One region of the Sphingomonas humi genome, then DNA from elsewhere that is predicted to be linked to it. Evidence: predicted binding sites of a transcription regulator. Region 1 holds the regulator's gene; the other holds the start of a gene.
What was found. The regulator LexA, encoded in region 1, represses DNA repair genes until DNA is damaged. The targets are predictions, from matches to a motif close to GTTCCNCNCTTGTTCT.
Positions count from the first base shown of each region.

Region 2: a site for LexA is predicted at 1,673-1,688, ahead of ABD729_RS08190 (ATP-dependent helicase). Genes of this name have one in related genera too.

Region 1 covers NZ_BAAAZD010000002.1:1,190,732-1,197,783, forward strand. Annotated here, with positions in the region: gene pyrG (CTP synthase) at 1-1,342, opposite strand, end outside; gene secG (preprotein translocase subunit SecG) at 1,487-1,873, opposite strand; gene tpiA (triose-phosphate isomerase) at 2,008-2,760, opposite strand; gene ABD729_RS13670 (peptidylprolyl isomerase) at 2,875-4,821, shown strand; gene ABD729_RS13675 (anthranilate synthase component II) at 4,857-5,498, shown strand; gene lexA (transcriptional repressor LexA) at 5,502-6,164, shown strand; gene ABD729_RS13685 (phytanoyl-CoA dioxygenase family protein) at 6,252-6,809, opposite strand.
Region 2 covers NZ_BAAAZD010000002.1:73,930-80,981, forward strand. Annotated here, with positions in the region: gene ABD729_RS08190 (ATP-dependent helicase) at 1-1,656, opposite strand, end outside; gene ABD729_RS08195 (DUF3140 domain-containing protein) at 2,753-3,109, shown strand; gene ABD729_RS08200 (energy transducer TonB) at 3,176-4,360, shown strand; gene ABD729_RS08205 (DUF3597 domain-containing protein) at 4,427-4,876, opposite strand; gene ABD729_RS08210 (ferritin-like domain-containing protein) at 4,881-5,339, opposite strand; gene ABD729_RS08215 (dicarboxylate/amino acid:cation symporter) at 5,542-6,825, shown strand; gene ABD729_RS08220 (LytR/AlgR family response regulator transcription factor) at 6,822-7,052, opposite strand, start outside.

The sequences.
Region 1 (7,052 bases):
GCGTCGCCTCATAGGCGCCAAGCCGCATCGTCCCGCCAAGGTCACCGCCCGCGCGGCGTTCCTGCAAGCCCTCTTCGCTCATCCATTCGGTGATCATGCCGACCACCGGCTCGGTCGTATCGCCGAACTCGGTGCTCGACGCGCCCTCGACTCCGGCCGCCCGGGCGCCTTCGATGCAGGCCATCTGCATGCCAAGGCAGATGCCGAAGAAAGGCACCTTGCGCTCCTTGGCGAAGCGGACCGACGCGATCTTGCCCTCGGTCCCGCGCTCGCCGAACCCGCCCGGCACCAGGATCGCGTGCATCGGCTCGAGCTCGCTGATCGTGTCGCCGTCGGGCTTCTCGAACAGTTCGGCGTCGACCCACTTGATGTTGACCTTGACCCGGTTGGCGATCCCGCCGTGGACCAGGGCTTCACGCAGCGACTTGTAGGCGTCGGGAAGGCCGACATATTTGCCGACCACGCCGATCGTCACTTCGCCTTCGGGATGATCGACCGCGTCCATCACCTGTTCCCAGCGCGAGAGGTCGGGGCGCGGGTCGGTCGGCATGCCGAACGCCTTCAGCACTTCGTCGTCGAGGCCTTCGCGGTGATATTGCAGCGGCACGTCGTAGATCGAGCGCGCATCCAGGGCCTGGATTACCGCGCTCCTCGGCACGTTGCAGAATTGCGCGATCTTGGCCCGCTCGGCCTCGGGGATCGGCATTTCGCAGCGGCAGAGCAGCACGTCGGGCTGCACGCCAAGGCTCGCGATCTCGCGGACGCTGTGCTGGGTCGGCTTGGTCTTGAGCTCGCCCGCGACCTTGATCCACGGCACCAGCGTGGTGTGGACGCTGACCGTGTTGCCGCGGCCAAGATCGTTTCTCAGCTGGCGGATCGCCTCGATGAACGGAAGGCTCTCGATGTCGCCCACCGTTCCGCCGATCTCGCAGATCACGAAATCGAGGCCGTCGGTGTCGGCCAGCGCAAATTCCTTGATCGCGTTGGTGACGTGCGGGATCACCTGCACCGTGGCGCCAAGGTAATCGCCGCGCCGTTCGCGCGCGATGATGTCGCGGTAGATCCGCCCGGTGGTGACATTGTCCGACTGCCGCGCCGACACGCCGGTGAAGCGCTCGTAATGGCCAAGATCGAGGTCGCTCTCCGCCCCGTCGTCGGTCACATAGACTTCGCCATGCTGATAGGGACTCATCGTCCCCGGATCGACGTTCAGATAGGGGTCGAACTTGCGGATGCGGCACTTGTAGCCGCGCGCCTGCAGACACGCTGCAAGACTAGCCGAGAGGAGACCTTTGCCGAGGCTGGAGACCACGCCGCCGGTAACGAAAACAAACCGCGCCATGGGAGTCGGGCCTTAGGGTTGAGAATCGAAAAGGGGCAAGGAGAATATTTTGCCGCGACCCGTCATTGCGAGCCAGAGGCGAAGCAATCTAGCGTCAGGACGGGGATCGCGTCGCTGGGCTGGCGATGCCGAGGATGGCGTGAATTACTGCGCCAGCGGCACCGCGCCATTGTCGGTCGGCGGCGCATTGTTCGGCTTGACCGTGCCGGTCGCGGGCGCCGGGGCAGTGCCCGGATCGGACAGCGGCGCTGCCGGTGCCTGCTGGATCGGCGCATTGGCGATCGCGGCATCGACCGACTGGCCATCGTTGCGGGTCCCGGCGATCGCCGCCAGCGCGATGCACAGAATGATGAACGCGCCGCCCAGCCATGCCGTCGCCCGGCTCAGGAAGTCGGCCGCACCGCGCGCGGTCATGAACCCCGCCGACGAACCGCCGACGCCAAGGCCACCGCCCTCGGAACGCTGCAGCAGGATGACCGTGCACAGCGAGAAGGCGACAATGGTCTGGACGATCAGGAGGAAGGTGAACATGGGCGGCCACTTAGCGGCGGGCGCGCGCAAGTTCAATGTCGCGAAGCATCGCTAAGTCTCGTTCGTGCTGAGCGAAGTCGAAGCACGGTAGCGCCAACGCCCTTCGACTTCGCTCAGGGCGAACGAGGAGTGACCTAGGCGGCCGCGCCCGCTTCCACGATCGGCAGGAAGTCCGCGGCCTTGAGGCTCGCCCCGCCGACCAGCGCGCCGCCGACCTCGGGAACGGCAAATATCTCCGCCGCATTGTCGGGCTTCACCGACCCGCCATAGAGGATTCGGACCGCACTGCCCGCCTGGCCATAGGCCGCGACCAGGCGCTGGCGGATGGCGGCATGCATCTCCTCGATATCGCCGACCCCCGCGACACGGCCGGTCCCGATCGCCCAGATCGGCTCATAGGCGAGCGCCAGCTGCGACAGGTCGATTTCGCCCTGCGGAAGCGACGCGTCGACCTGCGCGGAGACGGTGGCGACCGCCCTCCCCGCCTCACGCTCGTCGAGGCTTTCGCCGATGCACAGGATGACGCTCAGCCCAGCGCCCAGCCCCGCTTCGGCCTTGGCCCGCACGTCCGCATCCGCCTCGCGGTGCGCGTCGCGTCGCTCGCTATGCCCGACGATCACGACCGTGGCGCCCGCATCGTGGAGCATCGCCGCGCAGACGTCGCCGGTATGCGCGCCCTTGTCCTTGTGGTGAATGTCCTGCGCCCCGATCGCAAAGCCCGGAACGGCTTCGGCCGCGCGGTGGATGAGGGTCGCCGGGACGCAAAGCGCCACCTCGACCCTGCCCGCCAGTTCGCCCGCACGCGTCGCGATCGCGCGCACCTCGCCAAGGTCGGCGGAGGTGCCGTGCATCTTCCAATTGCCCGCGATCAGCTTGACCATGTCCATCCCGTTCAGTTGCGCTACAAGCCCGGCCGCCTAGCAAGGCCCTCTGCTTGAAGGAAGGCGGCCGCGCCCCTAAAGCCCCGTTCCACACGCTTCCACCAGGATCACAGTCGACCCATGAAGACCTTCCGCCGCCTGTCCAAGTCCAAGGTTGGGACGGGCATCCTGATCCTGTTCCTCGTCCTGATCCTCGCCAGCTTTGCGATCTCGGACATCAGCAACTTCCGCAGCGGCGGCAGCTCGCTGCCGCAAAATACGCTCGCCAAGGTGGGCGACGCGGAACTGACCGCGGCCGACCTCGACACTGCCATGCAGCGCCGCCTGGCGGCAGTCCGCCAGCAGAACCCGCAGGCGACCTATGCCGACCTCGCAGGCGACTTCGACCAGATCGTCGATGCCCTGATCCAGGAACGGACCTTGTGGGCCTATGCCCGAAAGCACGGCTTCACCGTCTCGAAGAAGCTGATCGATGCCGAGATCGTGAAGCTGCCCGGCGTGCGCGGCCTCGACGGGCGCTTCAGCGAAGCCAATTACCAGAATTTCCTCCGCTCCGAGCGGCTGACCGACGCGCAGATCCGCCGCGAGATCGAAACCGCGATCCTCCAGCGGCTGGTAATTGCCCCGCTCGCCGCCAATACCCGGCTCGCGCCCGGCATCGCGCGGCCCTACGCCGACCTCCTGCTCGAACAGCGCTCGGGCAACCTCGGGCTGATCCCTTTCGCCGCCTTCACCGGCGGACCGGCCCCGACTGCGCAGGAACTGCAGGCCTTCTACCGCCAGAACGCCGCACGCTACACCGTGCCCGAACGGCGCAGCTTCCGCATCGCCCGCATCACCAATGACCAGCTAGGCGCGGTCGCCCCGACCGAGCAGGAGATCGCGGCATATTACCAGCAGAACCAGGCGACCTACGGCGGCACCGAAAAGCGCGTGCTCAGCCGCGCCACCCTGCCCGACCAGAGGGCGATCGCCGGCATCGTTCAGCGCGCCAAGGCGGGAGGCACCTTCGCCGCCGCCGCCGCGCCCGCCGGCTTCTCCGCCTCGGACGTCAGCGTCGGCCCGCAGACCCGCGCCGAGCTTGCCGCCAAGGCCGGTGAAGCGGTTGCCGCCCAGGTCTTCTCCGCCCCCGCCGGAAGCGTGATCGGCCCGGTCCAGTCGTCGACCGGCTTCGACGCGATCAAGGTCGAAAGCATCCAGGCCTCGACCGGCCGAAGCCTCGCCGACGTCCGCGGCGAAATCGTCGAGAAGCTCTCCGCCGACAAACGCAAGAACGCGATCGCCGACCTCGTCGGCAAGATCGAGGATGCGCTGGCCGACGGCAGCAGCTTCGAGGAAGTCGCCACCGCCAACAAGCTGCCCGTCCTCGCCACCCCGCCGCTGACCCGTGCCGGCGCCGCGTTCGACCAGCCCGACTTCAAGCTCCCGCCCGAATTCGCCGGGGTCCCGACCGCTAGCTTCGACATCGGCGCCGACGACGAGCCGGTGGTCGAGCCGCTCCCGAACGAGGCCGGCTACGTCCTGGTCGACGTGGTTGAAGTGGTCGCCGCGGCCCCCGCGCCGCTCGCGCGGATTGAGGCGCAGGTGCGCACCGACTTCATCGCCCGCCGTGCGCAGGACCAGGCCAATGCCGCCGCCACCCGCGTGCTCGCCGCGATGGATCGCGGGACGCCGATGGCGCAGGCGCTTGGGAGCCTCGGCCAGGCCGGGGTCCGCCCGCCCGAACCGATCGAGATCCGCCGAGGCGCCCTCGCCCAGTTCGCGCAGCAGGGCCAGGAAGTGCCGCCGCCGCTTCGCATCCTGTTCACGCTCGCCCCCGGCAAGGCCCAGCGCGCGGCCGGCCCGTCGGGCATCTACCTCGTCAAGCTCGACAAGGTCGTGCCGGGCAATGCCGCCACCAACCCGCAGCTGGTCGCAAGCGAGGTCACCGGCCTCCAGCGCAGCGCGGGCGAGGAGATCGCGCTGCAGTGGATCGCCGCCGCGCAGAAGGAGCTCGGCGTCACCCGCAACGACGACGCTATCCGCGCCGCCCGCACCCGCATCCTCGGCGGCGCGCCGGTCAACTGATCGCCGCCGGCACGCGCAAGGCAAGTGACGCTGTCGTGGCGATCGACCTCCTCGTCGTCGACAACCACGACAGCTTCACCTTCACCCTGGTCGACTATTGCCGCCAGCTCGGCGCCACGGTCACCGTCGCCCAGTCCGACGCGCTGAGTGTGGACGAGGCCCTCGCCCACCCCGGCCCCCTCCTCCTCGGCCCCGGGCCCGGCCATCCCGCCGACGCCGGCATCTCGGTCGCCCTCGCCGCCGCCTGCATCGCGGCGGGAAAGCACCTCCTCGGGGTCTGCCTCGGCCATCAGGCCATCGCGCTCGCCGCCGGCGCCACCATCGCCCGTGCCGCCCCGATGCATGGCAAGACCGACCCGATTACCCACGACGGCGGCCCACTCTTCGCCGGCCTGCCCTCGCCCGTCATCATGACCCGCTACCACAGCCTGGTCGCGACCGACCTCCCGCCGACCCTCACCGCCACCGCCCACGGCAGCGACGGGACGATCCAGGCGCTCGACCATGCGCACGCGCCCGTCCACGGCATCCAGTTTCACCCCGAGAGCATCGCCAGCACGCACGGCCTCCGGCTGCTCGGCAATTTCCTTGCGCTCGCGGGCGCAACAAAGCTGCTTGACACCCCCGCTTACGTTCCTTACCCGTTCCCCGTCTGTTCACATCCGGGGCCTGCGTGAACCATGCTGACTGTCAAGCAACGCGAACTTCTCACCTACATCGATCAGCGCCTCAAGGCGTCGGGCGTCAGCCCCAGCTTCGATGAGATGCGCGAAGCGCTCGACCTCAAGAGCAAGTCGGGGGTCCACCGCCTGATCTCCGCGCTCGAGGAACGGCAGTTCATCCGCCGCCTCCCCAACCGCGCCCGCGCGCTCGAAGTCGTCCGGCTTCCGGAAACGCAAGGCTCGACCCCGGTCCCCGCCCCCGTCGCGCCGCAGCCCCGGGCGGTGGTGCCTGCCAACGACACCATCGACCTGATGCTCGCCGGGCGGATCGCCGCCGGCACCCCGATCGAGGCGCTGCAGGGGCAGGACAGCTTCCCGGTACCCGCCGCCCTGCTCGGCCCGGGCGAACATTATGCGCTCGAAGTCAGCGGCGATTCGATGGTCGACGAAGGCATCCTCGACGGCGACTATGTCCTCATCCGCAAGGTCGAAACCGCGCGCGAGGGGGAGATCGTGGTCGCCCTGATCGACGATGCCGAAGCGACCCTCAAGACCTTCCGCCGCGAAGGCCAGATGGTCCGCCTCGACCCCGCCAACCGCAGCCACGAACCGCAGCGCTACGACCCCCGCCGGGTCAAGATCCAGGGCAAGCTCGCCGGGCTGATCCGCCGCTACCATTAAGCCGTCGTCCCGGCACAGGCCGGGACTCCGGGCGATTGAAGCGCCAAGCCGGCGGAGGTCCCGGCCTGCGCTGCGGTGACGCCTAGGCTACAGCAGCCCCTCGATCACATGGTTCTGCTCGATCATCTCGAGCGCGTCGACCACCCGGCAGGTCAGGTGATCCCGCACCCGCGCCGGCAGCGCGTCGTGATAGGTGCGCGTCACCTGCAGGTCATGGTGCCCGGCATTGCCGGCATCGGGCGCATCGACCCCTACCACCAGCACCGGCCGCGGCTCGTCTGACCGGTTGGCGGTCCCGCGATGAATGGTCAGCGCGGACCGCGCCGACATGTCGCCGCGCTTCGGCAGCTTCTGCACCGCGCGCTCCTGATAACGCCCCCACAGCGACTGATCGGGAAACATGCCGTCGACCGCCCCTTCGATGGCATCCCACTGCGTTCCCGGCGCGATCTCGAACGGCCCATGCTCGGGCCGCGTGTCGACCGCGGTCAGGTTGAACGCCAGGCTATTGAGGCGCCGCCCCTCCAGCGTTGCCGGCGGGGCCTGGAAATCGCGGTGCCACGGCTGGTCCTCCGCCCCCGGGAACGGGATGTCGAAGCCGACTTCGACGATGCGATAGTCGCAGGTCAGCACCGCCTCGCACACTGCCACGAATCAGGGGTGGGTAACGATGTCGACAAACCCCGACACGTCCTCGGGCGCGACCTCGACGTAAAAGCGGTGCGGTCCGCGCGGCAGCGGGCTTGTCCTTGACCCGGTCCCATACGCGCCAGATGTCGGCCGCCATCCGGTCCGCCCATGCAGCACTGAACGCCGCCGGGCAGGCGATGATGCCCTCGCCGTACAGCCCGCCCATGATCCGCGCCTGGTCGAGGTCCACCGCTTGAA
Region 2 (7,052 bases), 1.1 Mb from region 1:
GACCAGGCTGACATGCTCGAGGAAGGAGGGGAGGTGCTCATACTCCTCCATCGCGCGGGTGAGTTCGGCGAGGTTCTCGAGCCGGCCGGTGGCCTCGGCGGTGCGCTCGGCCTGAAGCATGGCGGTGTAGCCGCTTTCGTCCAGCAGCTGGCGGGCCAGTTCGGCATGGGCCGGCGGCGAGCCGAGCGGGGCGGGGGTGTCTGCCGCGGCGAGGTGCATCTGCCGCCAGCGCGCGAAGTCACCGACGAAGCGGCCGAGGCTGCGCCTTGCCTGCGGGGTCAGCTCGTCCGAATCGAGCATTTGCGCGGCAGCCAGCAGGAGCGGCTGGCCGGACGCGCGGGCATAGCGATGGATGTTGGCCACCGCCTTGTCGCCGAGCCCGCGCTTGGGGGTGTTGATGATCCGTTCGAACGCAAGGTCGTCCGCCGGGCTCTGCACGAGGCGAAGGTAGGCGAGGGCGTCGCGGATCTCGGCGCGCTCGTAGAAGCGGAAGCCGCCGACGATCTGGTAGGGCAGGCCGATCGCGATGAAGCGTTCTTCGAATTCGCGGGTCTGGAACTGCGCGCGGACGAGGATCGCGATGTCGCTGAGGCTTCCGCGGCGCTGGTGCTGCTCGGCTTCCTCGCCGACCCGGCGGGCTTCCTCCGGGCCGTCCCACACGCCGACGACCTTCACCTTTTCGCCCTTGTCGAGCTCGGTCCACAGGTCCTTGCCGAGGCGGCCCGAATTGTTGGCGATGAGGCCCGACGCCGCGCCGAGGATGTGCGGGGTGGAGCGGTAATTCTGCTCCAGCCGGATCACCGCCGCGCCGGGAAAGTCGCGCTCGAAACGGAGGATGTTGGCGACTTCCGCCCCGCGCCACGAATAGATCGACTGATCGTCGTCGCCCACGCAGCACAGGTTGCGGCGCGGTTCGGCAAGCAGCTTCAGCCACTCGTACTGGACGGCGTTGGTGTCCTGATATTCGTCGACCAGCAGATATTTGAAGCGGGTGCGGTAGCGCTCCAGCACATCTTCGTGGGTGCGGAAGATCACCAGCATGTGGAGCAAAAGGTCGCCGAAGTCGCAGGCGTTCACTGCCTTCAGGCGATCCTGATACTGCTTATAGAGATCGGCGCCGCGGCCGTTGGCAAAGGCCTCCGCCTCGCCGGCATCGACCTGTTCGGGGGTGAGTCCCTTGTTCTTCCAGCGGTCGATGCAGGAGGCGAGCTGGCGGGCAGGCCAGCGCTTCTCGTCCAGTTCGGCGGCAACGATCAGCTGCTTCATCAGGCGCAACTGGTCGTCGGTATCGAGGATGGTGAAGTTGCTCTGCAAGCCGGCCAACTCGGCGTGGATGCGGAGCATCTTGGCGGCGATCGAATGGAAGGTGCCGAGCCACGGCATCCCCTCGATCGCGCCGCCGCTGATTCGGCTGATCCGCTCGCGCATTTCGCGTGCGGCCTTGTTGGTGAAGGTGACCGCCAGGATTTCGCTCGGCCACGCCTTGCGGGTGGCGATGAGGTGGGCGAGCCGGGCGGTCAGCGCGGCGGTCTTGCCCGTGCCGGCGCCGGCCAGCACCAGCACCGGGCCTTCGGTGGTCAGCACCGCCTGGCGCTGGGGGGCGTTGAGGCTCGCGAGATAGGCCGGCTCGGGCGAGAGGGAAGCGGATTCGGACACGTCCTGCCCAGTTAGGGGGAGGAGAACGGAACGGCAACAGCGCTGGGAGTGCCGGGGGCGAAACGATTGCACCCGATATCCCCGTTATCCACAGGCATGGTGCCTCAGATTCCGCTTTGCGCGACTCACTTTTGGAGTCATCTTGCATGGGTGATCGGGGGGCAACGGCCTCCTCCTCTCCGGAAGCCCGCAAGGGCCGACAGGCAGGAAGGGGAAGGGACTTCCGATCTCCGCCGGCAAGGCGACGAAGTGGAATTCGGTTTTGCGAAGATTGGGCTTCCCCAGGATGCCCGGACGGAGCGACCGAGGGATCTTCGAAGCGAAGCCGGCAAGAGGCGCCGGAAGAGATGATCGTCTCACCGCCGCAGGCCGGATCGCCCGAAAGGGCTGGTCAGGGCAGCGCGAGAGGTTGATCGTTCCAAGAAGGGCCGCGAACGGACGGACGGTGGCCGACCGAACCTTGAACTGGCTTGCCAGGGATGGAGACGGGAGGCGGGTTCAGGACCGGACCGAGGGTTGGGTCGCGATGCTTTCGAAAGGAAGCGGATCGACGCAAGCGGAGGCGAGGACCAGGACCGCCGGAGCGGAACGGACAAGTGGAGCAAGGGTCTTCGGACCGGCGCTCGACAGGTTCGGGAGGCGACGGCAGAGCCGGATGGAAGCGAAGGGGAGCCGCAAGGCGAACCGGAGTGGAGATCCGGGGAAGGAGCCCGGGAGACCGGGCAGCCGATCGAGACCGACGCGACGCCTGAGCGGGCGAGCGAGGATCGCGGAACGCTGAAGCTTTTCCTTCGGGACGGAGCATCGGCATGAAACGAAGACCGGCAAACTCAAGCTCGGCGCAGTGGGGCTCGGCAGCAATGCCGGGCCCCATTTCTGTTGTGCGCGTGCGTTTCAATGGTGCGGGTGCGAATCATCTGCGCGGGTGCGCCGATGTTGTCCGCTGGTGGGCGAGCCACGCCTGCTGCTTTCCTCGCAATTGCCAGTGGCCAGCAGCAAGTGGCCGGCATGTCAGGGGTTTGCGGTTGCGGCTTTAGGGCAGGTCGGCAACCAGGCGCACCCACTCCTCGTTCAGTGACGAAAGAGGAGAAAGGCCTTGGCAGACACCATCGACGCCGACGAGCGCACCAAAGTCCGCAAGGAATTCCACGACGCGGTCAACATGACCCCAGCGGAGCTCGAGAAATGGCTCGCGACCGAGGAAAGCCGTGAGGTCGGATTCAAGGGTGCCGATGGTCATGGCTCGGGCGAAAGCGTCGGTCACAAGTCCGGCACCCGGATCATCGAACTGCTTCGAACCAAGGTGGCCGATCTCGACGAGGATGACCTTGCGCATATGAAGAAAGTGGTCGGCTACGTGCATCGCCACCTGGCGCAAAAGCCCGATCATCCGGACGGATCGCGCTGGGCGGCAAGCCTCAAGAACTGGGGCCACGATCCCGCCAGGAAGTAGCAGGACCTGTCTCGACACGCCTTTGCCTTCTGGTAGCCTGCGGCGGCTACAAGGAGTGTGCGTCCGATGTTCCTGATTTCACTTGTCGCTTTGGCCCAGGCCGGCACGGCCAGCGTCCCGGTGGCCCGCGGACCGGCGCGCAGCTTCATCAGTGCCCTCGATTATCCTGCCGGGGTTGCCGCTTCCGCCGCCCGTGCGGTCGAAGTTGCTATGGTCGTCGGGCCCGACGGGCGGGTCGCTAGCTGCACGATCCTTGGAAGCAGCGGAACCTCGCTGCTCGACGCCACGACCTGCCGGCTGCTGCGCAGCCGGATGCGCTTCACGCCGGCCCGCGATGCCGCCGGTAATCCGACCGCCGGCGAAGTGCGCGAGACGATCGACTGGGCGGCAATCCGCAGCGGGACCTCGCCCTCGTCGGAAGCGAGACCGCCGCTCGTCCGCACCGAGGCCCCACCGATCATCACTCTCCCGGTCGCGCCGCCGGCCGATAACCGAGAATGGGCGGCAAGGGCGCGGGCCGACCTTGGGTCCCTGATCACCGCCGATGATTATCCGGTCGATGCGCGCCGGGCGGGCGTCCAGGGAACGACCGGATTCAGGCTGGACGTGGGCCCAGACGGCAGCGTCACCAAGTGCACCGTTACGCAGTCGAGCGGGTCGGAAGCGCTCGACACGGCGTCGTGTCGGCTGATGTCGGCCAGGGCGCGCTTCACGCCGGCCCGCGACATGAAGGGCAAGGCGGTCGCCGATACGGTCAACAATCGCATCGCGTGGCGGCTGCCGCCGCAGAACAACATCGTCCCCGACCTCGTCATTACCCATTTCACCATCGGGACAGACGGCACGCCGCGGGACTGCAGCCGCTTTGCCGAACTGTCGGGACGAACGGCCGAGAACAAGGCGCCGGACTGCGGGCCATCGCCGCCCGCCGGGACGTTGCTCGAAGCCTTGCGTGGGATCGCCAACAAGCGCGAAACCCGCTTCCGGATCGAGGCGCGCCTCCTTCGCGACGCTGCCAAGCCCTGGCCGGTGCTCGAGCAGGAAGGCCGCAAGATCATTGGCTACGACCTGATCCGCCTGCGGGTGGCGCCGGGTGGCCGCGTCATCGGCTGCGTCGTGCTCGACCGGCAGACGGGCGGGCTGCCGCAGAACAATATCTGCCGCAACGCCCTGCAGATCCAGGATTACAAGAAGCCGGGCGAGGCGGAGATGCGGATGGTCGTGTTCACCGCGATCGAGTCGCAGGCCTGAGCAGACAACAAGAAGGCGGCAGGACATGAGCCCGGCCGCCTTCTTGCTTAAGCATTACGTGTCCGGTCAGTCGATAAAGCTGGCCGGCACCCGCCCGCCATTGGCGGCAAGCTGCTTCATCACGGCCTTGTGCAGCCAGATGTTCATTTCCGCCGAGCCGTCGAGCTCGCCGGTGTAACCGAGTTCCTGCGCGAGTTCCTTGCGGTTCTCGAGACTGGAATCGATGCCGAGCAGCTTCATCAGGTCGACGATCGAACTCTTGTAGTTGAGGTCAGGATTCCCGCGCTGAGTGCTGATGTCGGACAGGACCTGTTCGACATCGACGTCAGTCGGCTGCTGAGGGGTCGCCGATGGCGGCTGGGTAGCCGTCGCGCTGCCGGCCTGCTGGCCCTGCGGCTGCGCGGGCGCCGTCGCGGGCGGGCCCCCGGCCATTCCGGCCGGGATGGTCGGACGATTGCCCGGCCCCGGATCCTTGTGGCCGAAGATGGCGCCCTTGATCTTGTCGAAGATACCCACGGGCTCAGGCCTCCAGGCCGTGCTTCAGGCTGCTGATCTGGTCATGGCCCTGACGCACCGACTGGTAGGCGCGTTCGATGATGCTGCGGGTTTCGGGCGCAACGTCGGTGGCGTTCAGCGCCGCTTCGAACTTCTCCTTGAGATAGTCCTCGCCGCGCTCGACTTCGTTGATGATCGCCTTGTCGTCACGGCCGGTCACCGCCGCCTTGAGGTCGAGGAAGCGCTGGTGGGTCGCGCCAAGGAAGCTGCCGTCGTCGGGGGCGTTGCCACCGAGGCGGCTGATTTCGGCGCGGAGTTCCTCGACGATGCGGCTGCGCTCGTCGGCGTTACGGCGGAACAGCTCCTGGAAGCGGGTGCCCTCGGCGTTCTGGGCGGCGTCGCGATAGCCGTTGATGCTGTCGATGAGCGTGGTGGTGAGGGTCTCGAGCGTACCGACGCCCGTGCTGTCCGAAGAACCAATCATGGTTTCACTCCTTTAAAAACGCGTGGATTTGTCTGTCGTGCTGTTCAACGCGCGTGACCGCGGCGAAGTTCGGGGCGGCGCCGAAATAATGAGATGGAGCGAGCGTCGCTCTGGATGGAAGGTGCCAAGCGCCCACTCTTGCGCGACAGGAGAGGGGCGCTAGGCAAGGAGCCGCGCGCTCGCGCCTGGAGTTTGGATGCCCATGACTGACGACACTGCCGCTCCAGCGGCCAGCACTTCCGGCGCGGGCGGCAGAAGCGCGCTGCTGCTGATGGCCGCGCTGGTCGTCGGCCTGATCCTCGGCATTCTCGCGTCGCGGTTGGGCGACGGGATCAAGGAGCCGTTGGTGTCCGCCGCGGCACTGGTCGGCGGCCTGTGGTTCAATGCGCTGAAGATGACGGTCATTCCGCTGATCGTCGCCCTGCTGGTAGTCGGCGTGGTCAGCGGGTCGGATGCCGCCAAGGCCGGCGGGCTCGCGACCAAGGCGGTGATCTGGTTCGGCGCCTTTTACATTTTCTCCGCCTTGTTCGGCGCGGTGATGACCCCTGCGCTGCTGGCGATCTGGCCGCTTCCCGAGGCCGCCGCGCAGGCACTTCGCACCGGCCTCGCCGGGGTCGACCCGAGCGCTACGGCCATCACTGTCCCGTCGATCGGCGACTTCTTCAAGAACCTGGTGCCCGGCAACCCGGTCGCCGCGGCGGCCGAAGACCAGATCCTGCCGCTGGTGATCTTCACCACCATCTTCGCCTTCGCTCTCGCCAGGCTCAGCGCCGACAAGCGCGGCCCCGCGCTTCGTTTCTTCGAAGCGATCGGCGATGCGATGCTGCTGGTGATCGGCTGGGTGCTCGCTCTGGGTCCGATCGGCGTCTTCGCCCTGGCGTTCGAATTCGGCGCGGGCGCCGGCGGGTCGGCGCTGGGCGCCATCGTCCATTACATCGTGATCATTTCCTCGCTCGGCCTGATCTTGACCGTCCTCGGCATCGTCATCGCCGTGGTTGCGGCGCGCTTTTCGCCGGGGACCTTCCTGCGCGCGGTCGGTGGCCCATCGGCGGTGGCGCTTGCGACCCGGTCGAGCCTTGCTTCGCTACCGGCCATGCTGACCTCCTCGGCGGCGCTTGGGGTGAAGCGCCAGGATGCCGACGTCGTGCTGCCGCTGGCGGTGGCGCTGTTCCGGGCGACGGGCCCGGCGATGAACATCGGTGTCGCGCTCTACGTGGCGCACTGGCTGGGCGTGCAGATTACCCCGGCAGGCTATGCCGGCGGGATCGCGGTGGCGGCGCTGGCCTCGATCGGCGCGGTCAGCCTGCCCGGCCAGGTCAGCTTCGTCACCTCGATTGCGCCGATCAGCATCGCGCTTGGCGTTCCGATCGAACCGCTGGCCTTGCTGCTGGCGCTCGAGACCATCCCCGACACCTTCCGCACGCTCGGCAACGTGGTGGTCGACGTCGCGGTGACCGGGGCGGTGTCGGAGCGGGAAGGGGCCTAGCGCCCCGCGATTTCCCGCACGCAATCGGCGTAGAGCCGGCCGACCGGCTGCTCGGCCCCATCGGCCAGCCGCGCGATCCAGCGGCCCGACGCGTTGCGCTGGAAGCCGCTGATGAAGTCGCGGCGGACGATTGCCGAGCGGTGCAGGCGCACGAAGGTGGCAGGGTCGAGCCCTTCTTCCAGCGCCGCCATGCTGTGGTGAATCAGCCAGCTGCGGGCCCCGACGTG